3 regions of the Micromonospora sp. WMMD812 genome follow, and region 1 is predicted to be linked to each of the others. Evidence: riboswitches for the same ligand, from Rfam matches in the RefSeq annotation. Region 1 holds a riboswitch; each other region holds the start of a gene.
What was found. Region 1 has a riboswitch for cyclic di-AMP ahead of O7603_RS08445 (transglycosylase family protein). Riboswitches for the same ligand answer to the same signal wherever they lie in the genome.

Region 1 (4,204 bases):
CGCAACCACGGGTCGACCGGCAGGCCGTCGGGGCGGAGCTGGGCGGCGTACTCGGTCATCGGCAGGTCCGGTCGGGTGTGCTTGCCGCTCGGACGGACCGGTGCGACCAGCGTGTCGTAGCCGCGCTTCGCCACGCCCTGGCGCATCGCGTCGAGCATCAGCGCGGACAGCCCGCCGCCGCGCCGGTCGGGGCGGATGCAGATCTCCAGCGCCGACACGATGTTGGTGTCGGCGCCGCTGAGCCGGTTGATGGCGGCCCGCTGGATCACCCGGTCCCAGCCGCCGTCGGGCAGTTCGTCCTCCGTCCAGCGGAACGGCACGGCGTACGCCCGCGCCACGGCGCGGCCCGGCTCGTCGGTGTCGATGGCGGCGAACACGAACTCCGGGTACAGGTCGTGGGCCACGGTGTAGTACACGGCGCCCATCGGATCCCAGAGCATGAACGGCGGCCACGCGCCCTCGAAGTCCTCGTCGAGCAGCGGGGCGACGTCCGGGCGGTCCGCCAGGCACACGATGTCGAGGGTCACGGCCGGAACCGTAGAGGGTCGACCCCCGGTGTGCACGGCATATTCGTGGCCGCAGCGCGTCAGGCGGCCGAGGCGGTCGCCTCCGACGCACGCGCCGCCGCGCCCGCTCGACGGGCCGCCGGCCGCACCGGAACGCCCGACCAGCCGGGGTAAGCCACCGTCTCGCCGGTCGCCTCCGCCGACTCCTCGGCCTGCGCGATCTGCAGCGCCCGCTGGGCGTTGTTCCACGGCGTGCACGGCCACGCCTCGCCGTCGCAGAGCAGGTTGCGACAGCCGCCCTCGCCGTCGGGCTCGTGCGCGTCGGCCACCCCGAGGGCGAGCCGCCACAGCAGTGGGTCGGTCACCCCGTCGGGACGGTCGGCGCTGTCGTTGTGGCTTGTCTCGGACATGGCGGTCCCCCTCAGATATCTGTGCCGCCCTACCTTCACCGCTGACTCCCCCCGGCAAACCTGGACAGCGCGGCGGCCTGACCTGCCCGGTTCCCGTCCACGAAATTCTCTCCGACGCTGTCGATCCGCCCGCACTCCGTTCGTCGGCATGTCACAGCCGTCACGAAAGGACGCCGCCCATGAGATCAACCGTCGCCATCCGTCATGGAAACACCCCGGTCCGTCACCGCCGAACCCGGCTCCTGCTGACCTGCGGCACCCTCGCCGGTCTGGTCTTCCCCGTCCTGTCGTTCGCGCAGGCCCTCACCCGGCCCGGCTTCGACCTCCGTCGGCACGCGATCAGCGCCCTCACCCTGGGTGACCTCGGCTGGCTGCAGACAGGGGCCTTCGTCGTCACCGGTCTGCTTTCCGGCGCGTTCGCGGTGGGTCTGTGGCAGGCGCTGCGGCCCGGCCGGGCGGGCACGGCCGGGCCGGTGCTGGTCGCGGTGTACGCCGTGGCGATGGTCGGCGGTGGCATCTTCCGACCCGACCCCGCGTTCGGTTGGCCGCCCGGCGCCCCCGACGGGCTGCCCGACCAGATCAGCACGGGCAGCGTCCTGCACACGGTCTGCGGCGCCGCCGCGTTCCTCTCGCTGATCGCGGCCGGCCTGCTGTTCGCCCGCCGTTTCGTCGGCCAGCAAAGACCTGGGTGGGCGGCCTACAGCGCCGCCAGCGGCGTCGCCGCGTTCGTGCTCACCGTCCCGCCGTGGGGCGAGCAGAGCGCGAGCCTCCGTTTCGCCGCCGGAGCGGTGATCATCTCCGGCTGGCTCGTCGTCCTCGCGCAGCTGGTCCGTGCGGAGGACGAGTGACACCGGCCAAGGTCGCCGGATCCGACGGCGCCATGGCCGCGCGCCGCCATGGCACCACCGGCGGGTCACTTGCACGGCCGGGCGGGGTTCGCAACCCGAGGCGGCACCGTCCCGCGTGGACCGGTAAAGAGATTCACACGAAGTGGGCGATCGCCGCCAACGGTGCCTAACGACGGTCGAGTTCGCGAACGCGGACACCGAGACCGGTAACGCCTAATCCTGCCGCCGGTCGTCGGCACTCGTCACCCGGGCAGGAGCGGGGGACCCAGGTTCCTCGGTGCCCAGCGGACCGCTCGCGGCACCTCGGGGTGAAGCCGCCCACCGGCGGCCGGGCTCCTCGGCCCGAACCCGACAGCTCACCTCGTCGGCGTGGAGGACACATCACCATGTCAGCTACGTACAACGCCCGCCACCGGGCCGTGAACACCCGCCGCGTCGTCGTCGGCACCCTCGCGGCCGGGGCCGTCACCGGCGCCGTCGTTCTCTTCGGTACGGCGGCACCCGCCCAGGCCGCGGTCAACTGGGACGCCATCGCCCAGTGCGAGTCCGGCGGCAACTGGCACATCAACACCGGCAACGGCTACTACGGCGGCCTCCAGTTCTCGCAGAGCACCTGGAAGGGCTACGGCGGCACCAGGTACGCCGCCCGCGCCGACCTCGCCAGCCGCGGCGAGCAGATCGCCGTCGCCGAGAAGGTGCTCGACGGTCAGGGCATCGGTGCCTGGCCGACCTGCGGGAAGAAGGGCGGCTCGACGTCGAAGTCCACCGGCAAGTCCACCACGACGTCGGAGCGGTCGTCCGGCGGCGCGAAGTCGGGCGGGGAGAATTCCGGCACCCGCGGCGACCGGCGCAGCGCGCCGACGACCAGCGGTGACGCGTACGTCGTGCGGCCCGGCGACACGCTGTCGCAGATCGCGGACGCCCACGACGTGTCCGGTGGCTGGGAGTCGCTCTACCAGCGCAACAAGCAGGTCGTCGGGGACGACCCCGGCCTGATCTTGCCGGGCCAGCGGCTCAGCCTCTGACAACCTCGCGCGACGCAGGCTCCGGTCCGCGGGCTCGTCATCCTGGTTCGGGATCCGGGTTCGCGGACCGGTGACGGTGGCTCTGGCCCGGTGGATCCGTCCACCGGGCCAGAGCCTTGTCCGGGCGTCCGGGGCCGGTCCGGCGGATCGTGCCGGACCGGCCCCTGGTCCCGAGAAGGGACTCAGCGCTTGAGCGTGAAGGTGAAGTCGCCGGAGAGCTTGCCGCTCAGCCGGACAGCCGAAACGACCTTCCCCTCCGTGACCAGTCGCTCGACCTCGGCCCGGGAAAGACCGCAACCTTCAGCGATCAGTCGCAGCGGCCGGACCGGGATCCGCGCCGCGAAGCGGACCGAGACGTCGACCACCTCGCGGTCCAGGTGATCCGATCCGCCGGTGTCGAGGCGCCAGGCGTTGTCCCAGTCCAGGGCGATGCGATTACGACGCCGCACGACCGGATCCTGGAGCAGCTCAGCTGTCAGGCCAGGGTCGTTGTCATGCAGCCGGTCCAGCAGCTCAGGTCGTACGGAGCGCACAGTCATCCGCTCCAGGACCGTGAGCTTCGCCGTTTCCCCGCAACCGGTACAGAGCACGAGGAGCCAGGCGTCGATCAGCTTGTGGTTAGCGTTGACGCGAAATTTGCCGCTTGCCTGGAAGCGCCCGGACGCGCACGTGTGGCAACGGCGGAGAACGAGCGGCAGGCAGGTGGGCACGACAACCCAGTTATTGAGCACAGAAGTACACCGGTTCCAGTGAGAAGTCCGCAGCAAAAAGGAGCGCGGCGCAGATGCGCGACGCGCGACAGATCAGCGCTCGGGAGGTCTCACAGGGTGTACAACGGCACGTCCTTGCCTAGACGACCTGGTTCGGCAGCACGGTAATGGCGCACAGCGGCGCTGTTCCACCGGTTTTTGGACTAGGCGAAGTGGTGGATGTGGCCGCCCCGGCCCGCGTACGCCGGCCAGCCGTGTTCGGCCAACGCGTCCGCGCCGCGGGCCACGAACGACAGCCACGCCGCGCGCAGCGGGGCGCTCCGGTCGGTCACCTCGGCCCAGCTCTGACCGGCGAGCATCGGCGCCTGCCCCCACGCGGCCTCGTCGCCGAACAGCAGCGGCAGGTCGCTGCAGTGGCACGCCCGGTACGGCGACGTCGAGCCCGCGCCGTCGATGCGGTACGCGAAGACCCGCGCGCCGGCCGCCGCCAGCTGACGTGCGAACCGCATCGTGGGCCGGGCGAAGACGCGTCGGGTCGCCAACCCGATCAGCCCGTCCTCGGCGGCACGTCCGACCAGCGGCACGCGCCGGGACAGCGGACCGCCGGCGAGGAAGTACGCGATCTCCCGGTGCGTGGTGCCCAGCACCACCTCGAGGTTCTCCGCGCCGGCCCGGCACGCCTCCCGCCAACCCCGGACGTCGGGC
Region 2 (4,204 bases), 260 kb from region 1:
GGGCATGCAGCGCTGCGAATACGTGTCGCGGGCGGGCACCGGTGCCGACGTCCATCGCAAGGGCAGGCGCGAGTCGGAAGCTATGCGCAGTGTGACGACGAGTCCTGAACAAACGTGCAGGCGCAGACTTGCGGTGGCGGCTTGCTACGGGTGGCGAGGAATAGTGCGGTTTGCGTGGTCTGATAGGGCGGTGGAACTACGGGAGATGCGGGCGTTCGTCGTGGTCGTCGAGGAAGGGAGTCTCTCCGCCGCTGCCCGTCGGCTGCACGTGACGCAGCCCGCGCTGTCCCAGACGATCAACGCCCTCGAACGGCAGCTCGGTTTGCGGCTCCTGGTCCGCAGCAGCACCGGCGTGCGGGCCACCGAGGCGGGCATGACCCTCCTGGCCGAGGCGCGGGCGGTTCTCGCGCGGTACGACCAAGCAGTGGCCGTCGTCAACCGGCATGCCTCGACGGGCGGCGGTATGCTGCGGCTCGGGATCCCGCTGGAGCTCCCGGCCGACCTGCTGACCCGGCCGCTCGCCGACCTCGCCGAGGCCCATCCAGAGACCCGGGTGCAGGTCCGGCACATGCCCACTGCGGCGCAGTTCGAGGCGCTGCACGCCGGAGATCTCGACGTCGGGCTGGTTCGGGAACACCCGATCGGCACGGACCTGGACGCCTTCCTGGTGGTGGAGGAACGGCTGGGCGTGCTGCTGGCAACGGAACGGGCCGCAGCGCTCGCCGGGCCGGACGGAATCCGGCTGGACGACCTCGCCGGGCTGAACTGGGTCGGATTCCCCCGGTCGGGCAGCCCCGCCTGGTACGACGAGCTGACCGCGATCCTGCGCAGCCACGGGCTGGATCTCGGACCCCCCGCACCCGAAGGGCAGGCGCTGATTCCCGAGGTGAAGCTGGCGGCGGTGACCGCCGGCGGAGCGTTCGCGCTGGCGCCGCCCGGATGGTCGCCGCCACTGCCCGGCACGATCACCTGGTCGGCACTGGTCGGGCACCCCCTGATCCGCCGCACGTGGGCGGTGTGGCCGGCCAGTTCCCGTCGGCGCGACCTCGGCCGGCTGGTCGCCGCCCTCGGGGCGCAGGGGACGGACCATCTCCCGGCGGCGGCCGAGGCCCGCCCATTATGACGGCCCGCCACGGACTTGTTTCCCGCCGCTCGGCACGTGCTGGTGACGGTGTAGGCCGAGACTGACGCGACGATCGACGCGGTTGATCTTGACCGTTATCTGTTCAAGCCATGGCACCCGCCGGCGGAGAGGCTGCATCCGATGCTGGACTCGCTGCTGGAGGCGTGGCCGGCCAGCGCGGCAACCGCCACTGACCAGAGCTAGCAGCCACGGTTGGCAACCTGAACTGCACCCGGGGCGTTTCGTCTGCGGTTCCACCGGACTCGTAAGGCCGTTGCCGACATCCTCATGGCCACGGGCCGCGAATCACAACGGATCAAACCGAACGGTCCGGCCCTACCGCAGGTTGAAATGTCGGATCAGAGCCGTCAGTACATCGACGAGAGTATGCCTGCGGGCCGATGGACGAGATCTCTGCCGTCGACCTCACCGCACCCGACGAAAGGTGTGCCCACTACGGGCGACCCAACGGCGCGCGTGGTCGAGCAAATCTTCCGCGCGGTGATCGACGCCACTGACGGTCGGTTTCTGCCAAGCCCCATTTACGCCCATGAAATTTCGATCGCTGCGGCAACCGCGGCCGTAGGACGGTGCGCCGATAAACGGCCCGGCCAAATCGCGCCGGACCATACTAGCTGAAGACGCTCTGTCGCGCGATTCGAGCGAGTTATAGCTGCCATAACGATGGAGCTTGCAGGCGAGAAGTCAAGTTTGTAGCGTCGTACGTCCGACCGGGTCGTCGAGTCATCTACGCGATGACGCTCGGGCCGGATCGCCCAATCGCGATCATGCGAGCCGGGAAAATCAACCGAACATCGGGGGTGCACCCGCGGGCCCGACGGTCATGGTCGGCCGCATCCTCCCGCCCGAACCCGTCAGCTAGTCCGGTAGGGCGACATCGGAAGGAGAAACGCATTTGTTCTGCTCTCCGGCTGGTCGACGCATAAATCTCCCACCCCGCCGTGCCATCCGGGGTGGCGTAAGGCCGTTTCGTCAACTGTTCTGGCCCATTACGTCCGATAATTGAGGCTATTCGAGGGATCATCGTGACTGAGGAACGTTCTCGCAATTTGTTTCGACGCGCCATGTTGCACCGCAGTCATAGAGTGGCGCCGCTGTTGGCCGTGCTGGTAACCGCCGCCACGGCCGCGGTGGCCAGCGCTCCTGGGCATGAGCCCACCGCTCCCGGCGCGGCAGCCGCCGCCTCGGGTTCGCTGGTCATGGCCGATGTCGCGCCCGCCAAGGCCACGGCCACGGCCGGGTCCGATCCGGCCACGGCCACCGCTCAACCCGCGGCTCCGACGGTCCCGTCCGAGAAGATCCTGGACACCTCGTTCGAGTATCAGATCAACTTCTACTATTGCGGACCAGCCGCGGTGCACAACGCACTGACTGCCCTCAGCATCGACGTCAGCCAGGAGAAACTCGCCGCCGGGCTGGGCACCACGGTCCACGGCACCGATTCCGCCTTCGACACGACCCGCATGCTCAATGACGCGATCGGTGCCGAGATGTACCAGACGAAGGAGATCACGGGTCAGGAAGCCACGCCCGCTCAGATGGACCAACTGCAGGCTGAGGTCGTACACGCGACCAGCAGCGGCCATGCCGTGGTGGCCAACGTCATCGGCGGCGCGACCGACGCCAGCGGGGTCTGGCACGACTTCGCGGGCGGCCACTACGTCACCCTCATCGGCTACAGCGACGATGGGCGCGCCGTGAAGGTCGCCGACGCCTCCGGCATGTATGGCTCCAACACCTACTGGATGAGCACGATCGACATGGCCAACTGGATCGCCACCCGCGGCTACTCCGCCTGACCGCACGCCCCGCGCGCGGCCGAGAGTGCCGCTCGCGGGGCGTGCCCGCTCCGTCTGGAGGGCTCCGACGTCCGGGTGGACGCAGATGGTGCCTGCGGTGAGGTCGAGGTCGCGGGCGAGGCCGACGAGTTCGCCCCAGCGCATGCCGGTGTAGGCGGCGGTGAGGATCATCACCCGCGGGCGACGATGGCGGCGACCTGCTCAGTGCTGGCGTGGGGGCGTTACGTGCGGATGCCCTTCTGGATTCGCAGCGCAATCGTGATCTTCAGGCTGGTGACGATCACTTGCCGGCGAGGCTGCTCCCTCAGGGGGGTGTCAAACGAACGGCACCTCTCTGTGTCAACCCGTCGGCAACAGAGAGGTCTCCGTGTCCGTGATCATGGTGCGATAGACGACGTCGGCGAGGCGTCGTTTGAGGCAGCGCATGGCTTCTTTGTGGGTCTTCCCGGCCGCGCGTTTGCGCTGGTAGTAGTCCCTGCCCGGGCTCGGCCGCTGGGTTTGGGTGATTGCCATGACGTGCAGGGCATAGTTCAGCTGGCGATCGCCACGGCGTCCGGGTCGCAGCGCACCCCCCGGGTACGCGCGAGATAGCTGGCCAACTCCGCTCGCAGTACGGGCAGGCCCGTCGGCTCGGGGTAGTCCAGCGTGCCGCGCGACGCCGTCGCCATGGCGCGGCGGACACTGGTCGCCCAGGCCGTTCGCGGGAACGAACCGAGATCAGGAATCCCCGGCCGCAACTCGATGACCGGCTCGGACGCCGTCGACGGCCGCGGTTGCCGCCGCGAGTCGGGCAGATCGTGGCGTACGTCCGCGACCTGGGTGCCCGAGCCGGGCGCCGACACCAGCCACCCTTCCGCCACCAGTTGCGCGTACGCCTGCACCACCGTGCCGCGGGCCAGGCCCAGGTCGGTGGCGAGGCTCCGGCTCCCCGGCAGACGTGAGCCGGCCCGCAACCGGCCGGTCCGGATGCTGTCCCGTAACGCGTTCTCCAGCGAACGACTCGGGAAGCCCGCTCCCCGATCGAACTCCAGGTGCAGGTCAAGTGACTCCGCCACCCGCCAACGATCTCATTCCTGAGGCAGCGGCGGCGTGTTCGGCAACGACACGGGCAGTTCGGTGCCGGCGGAACGCGCAGGCACCGTGACGGAAGGACGGCTACCTGGGGTACGCGTCAAGCGGCGGGACCCGCTCGGTTGATCGCGGGCCGCCGACGGTTGCCACTGGAACTGGGTCGCTCTCCGTCGAGGTGCGCGCCTACCTG
Region 3 (4,204 bases), 650 kb from region 1:
GCTGGCGCCGGAGCGTTGGGCCACCCGGCGGCGCTACCTCGGCGACTTCCCGGCCGCGTCGTACGCCGACGCGTTCCTGGACGCCGCACGGCGGGAGCTGGAGCCGGGCTGGAGCCCGCCGGCCCCGCGGATCGCCCCGCCCGTGGAGCCGGACGCGGCGCCCCTGTCCCCCACCGCCTGAGCCGTCGCCTCCCCGAGCTGGCGGCCGCCGCAGAGCGGTGGCCGCCGGCTCGGGGCGCGGCTCAGCGGTACGGGTCGGCCAGCGCGAGCACCGCGGCCGGGTCCTCGACGTGGGCGTTGTGCCCGAGCCCGGGCAGGGTGGCCACCGGCACGCCCAACTCCTTGAGCTGTGCGTCGGTGACCATCGGGTCGTGTTCGCCCCGGGCGAGCAGGACCGGCACGTCCGTGGCGGCCAGCAGGGCCGGCAGGTTCGGCTCGCCCACCGCGAACGCCCCCGGGTCCATCGCCAGCCGCCACCGCCCGTCGACCTGGCGCAGCCCGCCCTCGACCACCGGGTGGTCCGGGGCGAGCAGCCCGGCCAGGCCGGAGACGCGCAGGTAGCGGCGGGCCGCCTCGTCCCGGCTGGCGAACCAGGTGACCGGGCGGTCGGCGAGGTCGCGGGCCTTGGCCAGCTCGGCCTCCGACCAGACGGCCTTGATGCCGAGGCCGATCACCGCGTCCACGGGCAGCCCGCCGGCGCGGGCGGCCAGGGCCAGACCGACCACCCCACCGAGCGAGTGCCCCAACACGACCAGGCGGTCCGTCGGCGCGAGCGCGGTGGCGACCCGGTCGGCCAGTGCGGCGAAGGAGTACCCCGGCAGCGGCGGCGCCCAGCCGTGGCCGGCGAGGTCCGGCGCCAGCCACCGGCCCGGCCACCAACGTTCGAGCAGCGGCGCCCAGGGCAGCCACACCTCACCCGTGGCGCCCATGCCGTGCAGGAGCACCAGGACGGGCGGGCGGTCGGCGCGGGCGCGGGTGTCATCGACCATGAACCGCAGTCTGCCACCGGGCCGGCGCGTCGGGCGAGAGGCGGCCGGCAGATGGCGGGTAGCGCATCCGACATCGGGCGGCGCGGAAACGACATCGGGCGCCGGCCCCCGTGCGGGGTGCCGGCGCCCGACGGAGGCGCGGACGGTCAGGCGGAGTAGCCGCGGCTGGTCATCCAGTTCGCCAGGTCGATGGTGGTGATCCAGTACGACGGGAGCGCCGGGTTCGCCGAGTCGGCGATCTTGACGGTCCGGCCGTTGTCCCGGTAGCCGACCACGGCGATGTAGTGCCCGCCCGAGAAGGAGTGCCAGCCACCGTTGGTGTCGGTGGCGTCGCCGACGATGTTCGCGACCACGCCGCGCCCGTCGGTGATCGCGTTGACCACGTCGGCCTGGAGCTGGTCCATCTGGGCCGGGCTCGGCGCGTTCGGGAACATCCGGGTCCGGTACGGGTTGCCCTTGACGACGGCGTTCAACACGCGGGTGGTGTCCTCGGCGGAGTTGGTGCCCATCTCGGTGGTGCCGAGCTGGGCGGCCAGGTCGTCCTGGCTCCGGTCGACGCCGGCGGCGCTGAGCGCGTTACGGGTGGCGGCCGGGCCGCAGTAGAAGTAGGTCGTCTGCGCCTGGTAGTCGTAGTCCAGGATCTTGCTGGCCGGCGGCTTCGGCGGCTCCGGCTTGCGGGTCAGGTCCGGGTCGGCGGCCTTCTTCGCGGCGGGCGACGCGCTCGACGACGGGGCGCTGGTCGACGGGGAGCCGCTGGCCGAGGGGGTGGTGCGCTCCTGGCCGCGGGAGGCGACGGTGTCGCTGCGCAGCTCGGCGACGGCGGCCGAGGCCTGCTGGGTGGCGGGCGCGTCGTCGGCGGTGCTGAGCAGCGCGCCGGTGCTGGACGCGATCACCAGCGCCGCGGCGGACGCCGCGACGACCTGGAACGGACGCTGGGTGGCGAGACGGCGAAGCTGGCGCTTCAGGGTGTGCTTCACAAGATCCTCCACGGGCTCAGGGGGAGAGCGGTGCACCGCGCCGGAGCCGGGACATGGGCAGGCGCGACCGCGCGGACGTCGTCCGCGGGTGGTGGACCGCTCAGGGGAAGCGCCCGGTGGCCCGGGCGGAAAGGGCGGCTGCCGGGATCAGCTCGCCGTCACGGGACGGGCGAGCGTCGGCACCGCGATGCCGTGGAGGGGCGGGGACCAGCGGGGGATGAAAGGGTGCTGCACGAGGATGGAACTCCTTCCGACACCGCCTACCGGGTTAGCTGACGGATTCGGGCGGGAAGATCGCCCTACCGCGGGCTGTGGCTCGCGGATTCACCCCGGACGTACTTATGGGTCCCCGGCTCGTGGATCACGATTAGGCGGGTCGGCGCGGCGTCGCCTCTTGCGATCGATTACCGCACCGGACGGGCCGACACTACTGGTCGGTACTCACCCTGCCAACCCCATCTCACCTGCGTAAACGTCGATCATGGAAATCTTTTCCGTGCGTACGGACACTGTCGTGCCTCAATGGGACAGGCAGTTCTCGTGGCACCCGAGGGCGACAACCGGACGGGTCGTCGGCAACCTCGCCGGAATCGGCCCGGAATTGGTGCGCCCTGTACCGGCTGACCGTTTCCACCGATCTGTGACCGGGCTCACGGAACATCCCCGCCGTCAACCCACCCGGGCCGGACGCCAACGCCGCGCGGCGGCCGGGCGCGGTGCCGCGGGCTCCCGGCGGGCCGCCGGGACCCGGAGCGGCCGAAGGCGGGCCGTCGCCGCGTACGCCTCGGCGGCGAGGCTACGTGCCGCCTCGGCGGCCAACTCCGCGGCCCGCCACGCCGCGCGCTCCCGCTCCGCCGCGGCCCGGTAGTCGGCCCGCCTGCCGTCCCGGAGCATCCGTGCCAGCAGCACCTCCTGCTCGACCGGGTGCCGGCGGGCGTCCCAGCCGTTGCGGTGGCCGAACACGTCACCGAGCTGCCGCAGGGTCAGATCCCCGCGCCAGTGCGCGGCCGTGGCAGCCCGGTGCAGGTACCGCTCCCTCGCCGCGTACTCGGCCGGTGTGCGGGGGGTCCGAGGCGTCGGCAGGGCAGCCGCGCCGGCGAACCGCCGGGCAGCGCTCTCCGCCGCGTCGTACGCCGCCCAGGCCCGCTCGGCGTCGGTCTGGGCGGCCAGCCAGTCGGCCCGGCGGCGACGGGCGGTCTGCGCGGCCCCGGCCGCCGCGACGGCCACCTCCTCGGCGTACCGGGACAGGTCGGCGGCCTCGGTCTCGGCCAGCTCCCGGTCGCTCGGCCCCCCGGCGGACGGGCCGTCGTCCGGGCGGTCGCGGTGCGGGCGCGCCGCCAGCACGGTGAGCACGGTCAGCGCGAGCACCAGCAGGGCCGACCAGATGGCGGCGGCCTGCGGCACCTCGATCAGAAACTGGTAGAGAACGGTCTTCTCCATGGCGGCACCTCACGGGCTGCGGATGCGGGGGAACCGCACGACCACCGGCGCTCGGGCGGGTGCGGAGCACGAGGGAGGCCGGGGGTGCGGTGGGCAGGGTTCGACAGGTACGGCGGGAGAACGTTCCCGCGGACGGGTCAGGCGGCCGGCGGCGCGCGCGGCGCCCGGACGGCCGGGGCGGGCGCGTGCGGCGCCCGCTGCTGGGCCGCGACGGCGGACGCCGGTGCCGGTGCGGCGGCCACCGCGGGGAGCCCGCCGGGGAGGGCGTCGACCTGGGCGTGGACCACGCCGGGCCGGGCGTCGGCCGGCGCGTGCGGCGGGACCGCCGTGCCCGGACCGGCGGTGCGGGCCAGCTCGACACTGGCGCACGGCAGCGGACCGCCGGGTGTGGACGGTCGCCCGCCGACAGTCACCGGCGGCGCCTCGGGTGCCGCCGATGCCGCCGGTGCCGTCGCCGCCCCGAGGGTCAGCGCGCCGGCGACGGCGAGGCTGGTCAGCAGCCGCGTCGCCCACCGCGCCACCCACCACAGGGGACAGGTGAGCGCGACGGGAAGCACGTGACCACGCTACCGTCGGTGCCGCCTCGTCGCATCGGTGCCGGGCGTGTCGGATTCGCCGCGCCGAGGGCTCCGACCAGCGTGGACGGCGTCAGCGCGTGTCGGCGTACGCCGCCCGTTCGTCGGCTGTGACGACTCCCCCGCGAGGGGCCGGCACGGCGGGCGGGCCGGCCTGGTCGGTGGGCGTCCGGCCCGACACCCCCGACTCGGCCGGATCGGCGGGCGCGGCCGGCGTCCGGGC

Region 2: linked by a shared signal. The riboswitch ahead of O7603_RS07320 (C39 family peptidase) and the one ahead of O7603_RS08445 (transglycosylase family protein) in region 1 are both predicted to bind cyclic di-AMP.
Region 3: linked by a shared signal. The riboswitch ahead of O7603_RS11295 (C39 family peptidase) and the one ahead of O7603_RS08445 (transglycosylase family protein) in region 1 are both predicted to bind cyclic di-AMP.

The regions. Positions count from the first base shown of each region.
Region 1 covers NZ_CP114904.1:1,848,566-1,852,769, reverse strand. The annotation lists gene O7603_RS08460 (N-acetyltransferase) at 1-527, opposite strand, end outside; gene O7603_RS08455 (hypothetical protein) at 587-916, opposite strand; gene O7603_RS08450 (DUF998 domain-containing protein) at 1,096-1,764, shown strand; cyclic di-AMP (ydaO/yuaA leader) riboswitch at 1,965-2,148, shown strand; gene O7603_RS08445 (transglycosylase family protein) at 2,151-2,789, shown strand; gene O7603_RS08440 (DUF1062 domain-containing protein) at 2,972-3,499, opposite strand; gene O7603_RS08435 (carboxylesterase family protein) at 3,703-4,204, opposite strand, start outside.
Region 2 covers NZ_CP114904.1:1,587,644-1,591,847, forward strand. The annotation lists gene O7603_RS07315 (LysR family transcriptional regulator) at 191-1,123, shown strand; cyclic di-AMP (ydaO/yuaA leader) riboswitch at 1,887-2,033, shown strand; gene O7603_RS07320 (C39 family peptidase) at 2,170-2,943, shown strand; gene O7603_RS07325 (hypothetical protein) at 3,283-3,456, opposite strand; gene O7603_RS07330 (GntR family transcriptional regulator) at 3,474-3,998, opposite strand.
Region 3 covers NZ_CP114904.1:2,498,008-2,502,211, forward strand. The annotation lists gene O7603_RS11285 (CDP-glycerol glycerophosphotransferase family protein) at 1-181, shown strand, start outside; gene O7603_RS11290 (alpha/beta fold hydrolase) at 243-989, opposite strand; gene O7603_RS11295 (C39 family peptidase) at 1,136-1,978, opposite strand; cyclic di-AMP (ydaO/yuaA leader) riboswitch at 2,209-2,350, opposite strand; gene O7603_RS11300 (hypothetical protein) at 2,636-3,406, opposite strand; gene O7603_RS11305 (hypothetical protein) at 3,544-3,963, opposite strand; gene O7603_RS11310 (acyltransferase family protein) at 4,055-4,204, opposite strand, start outside.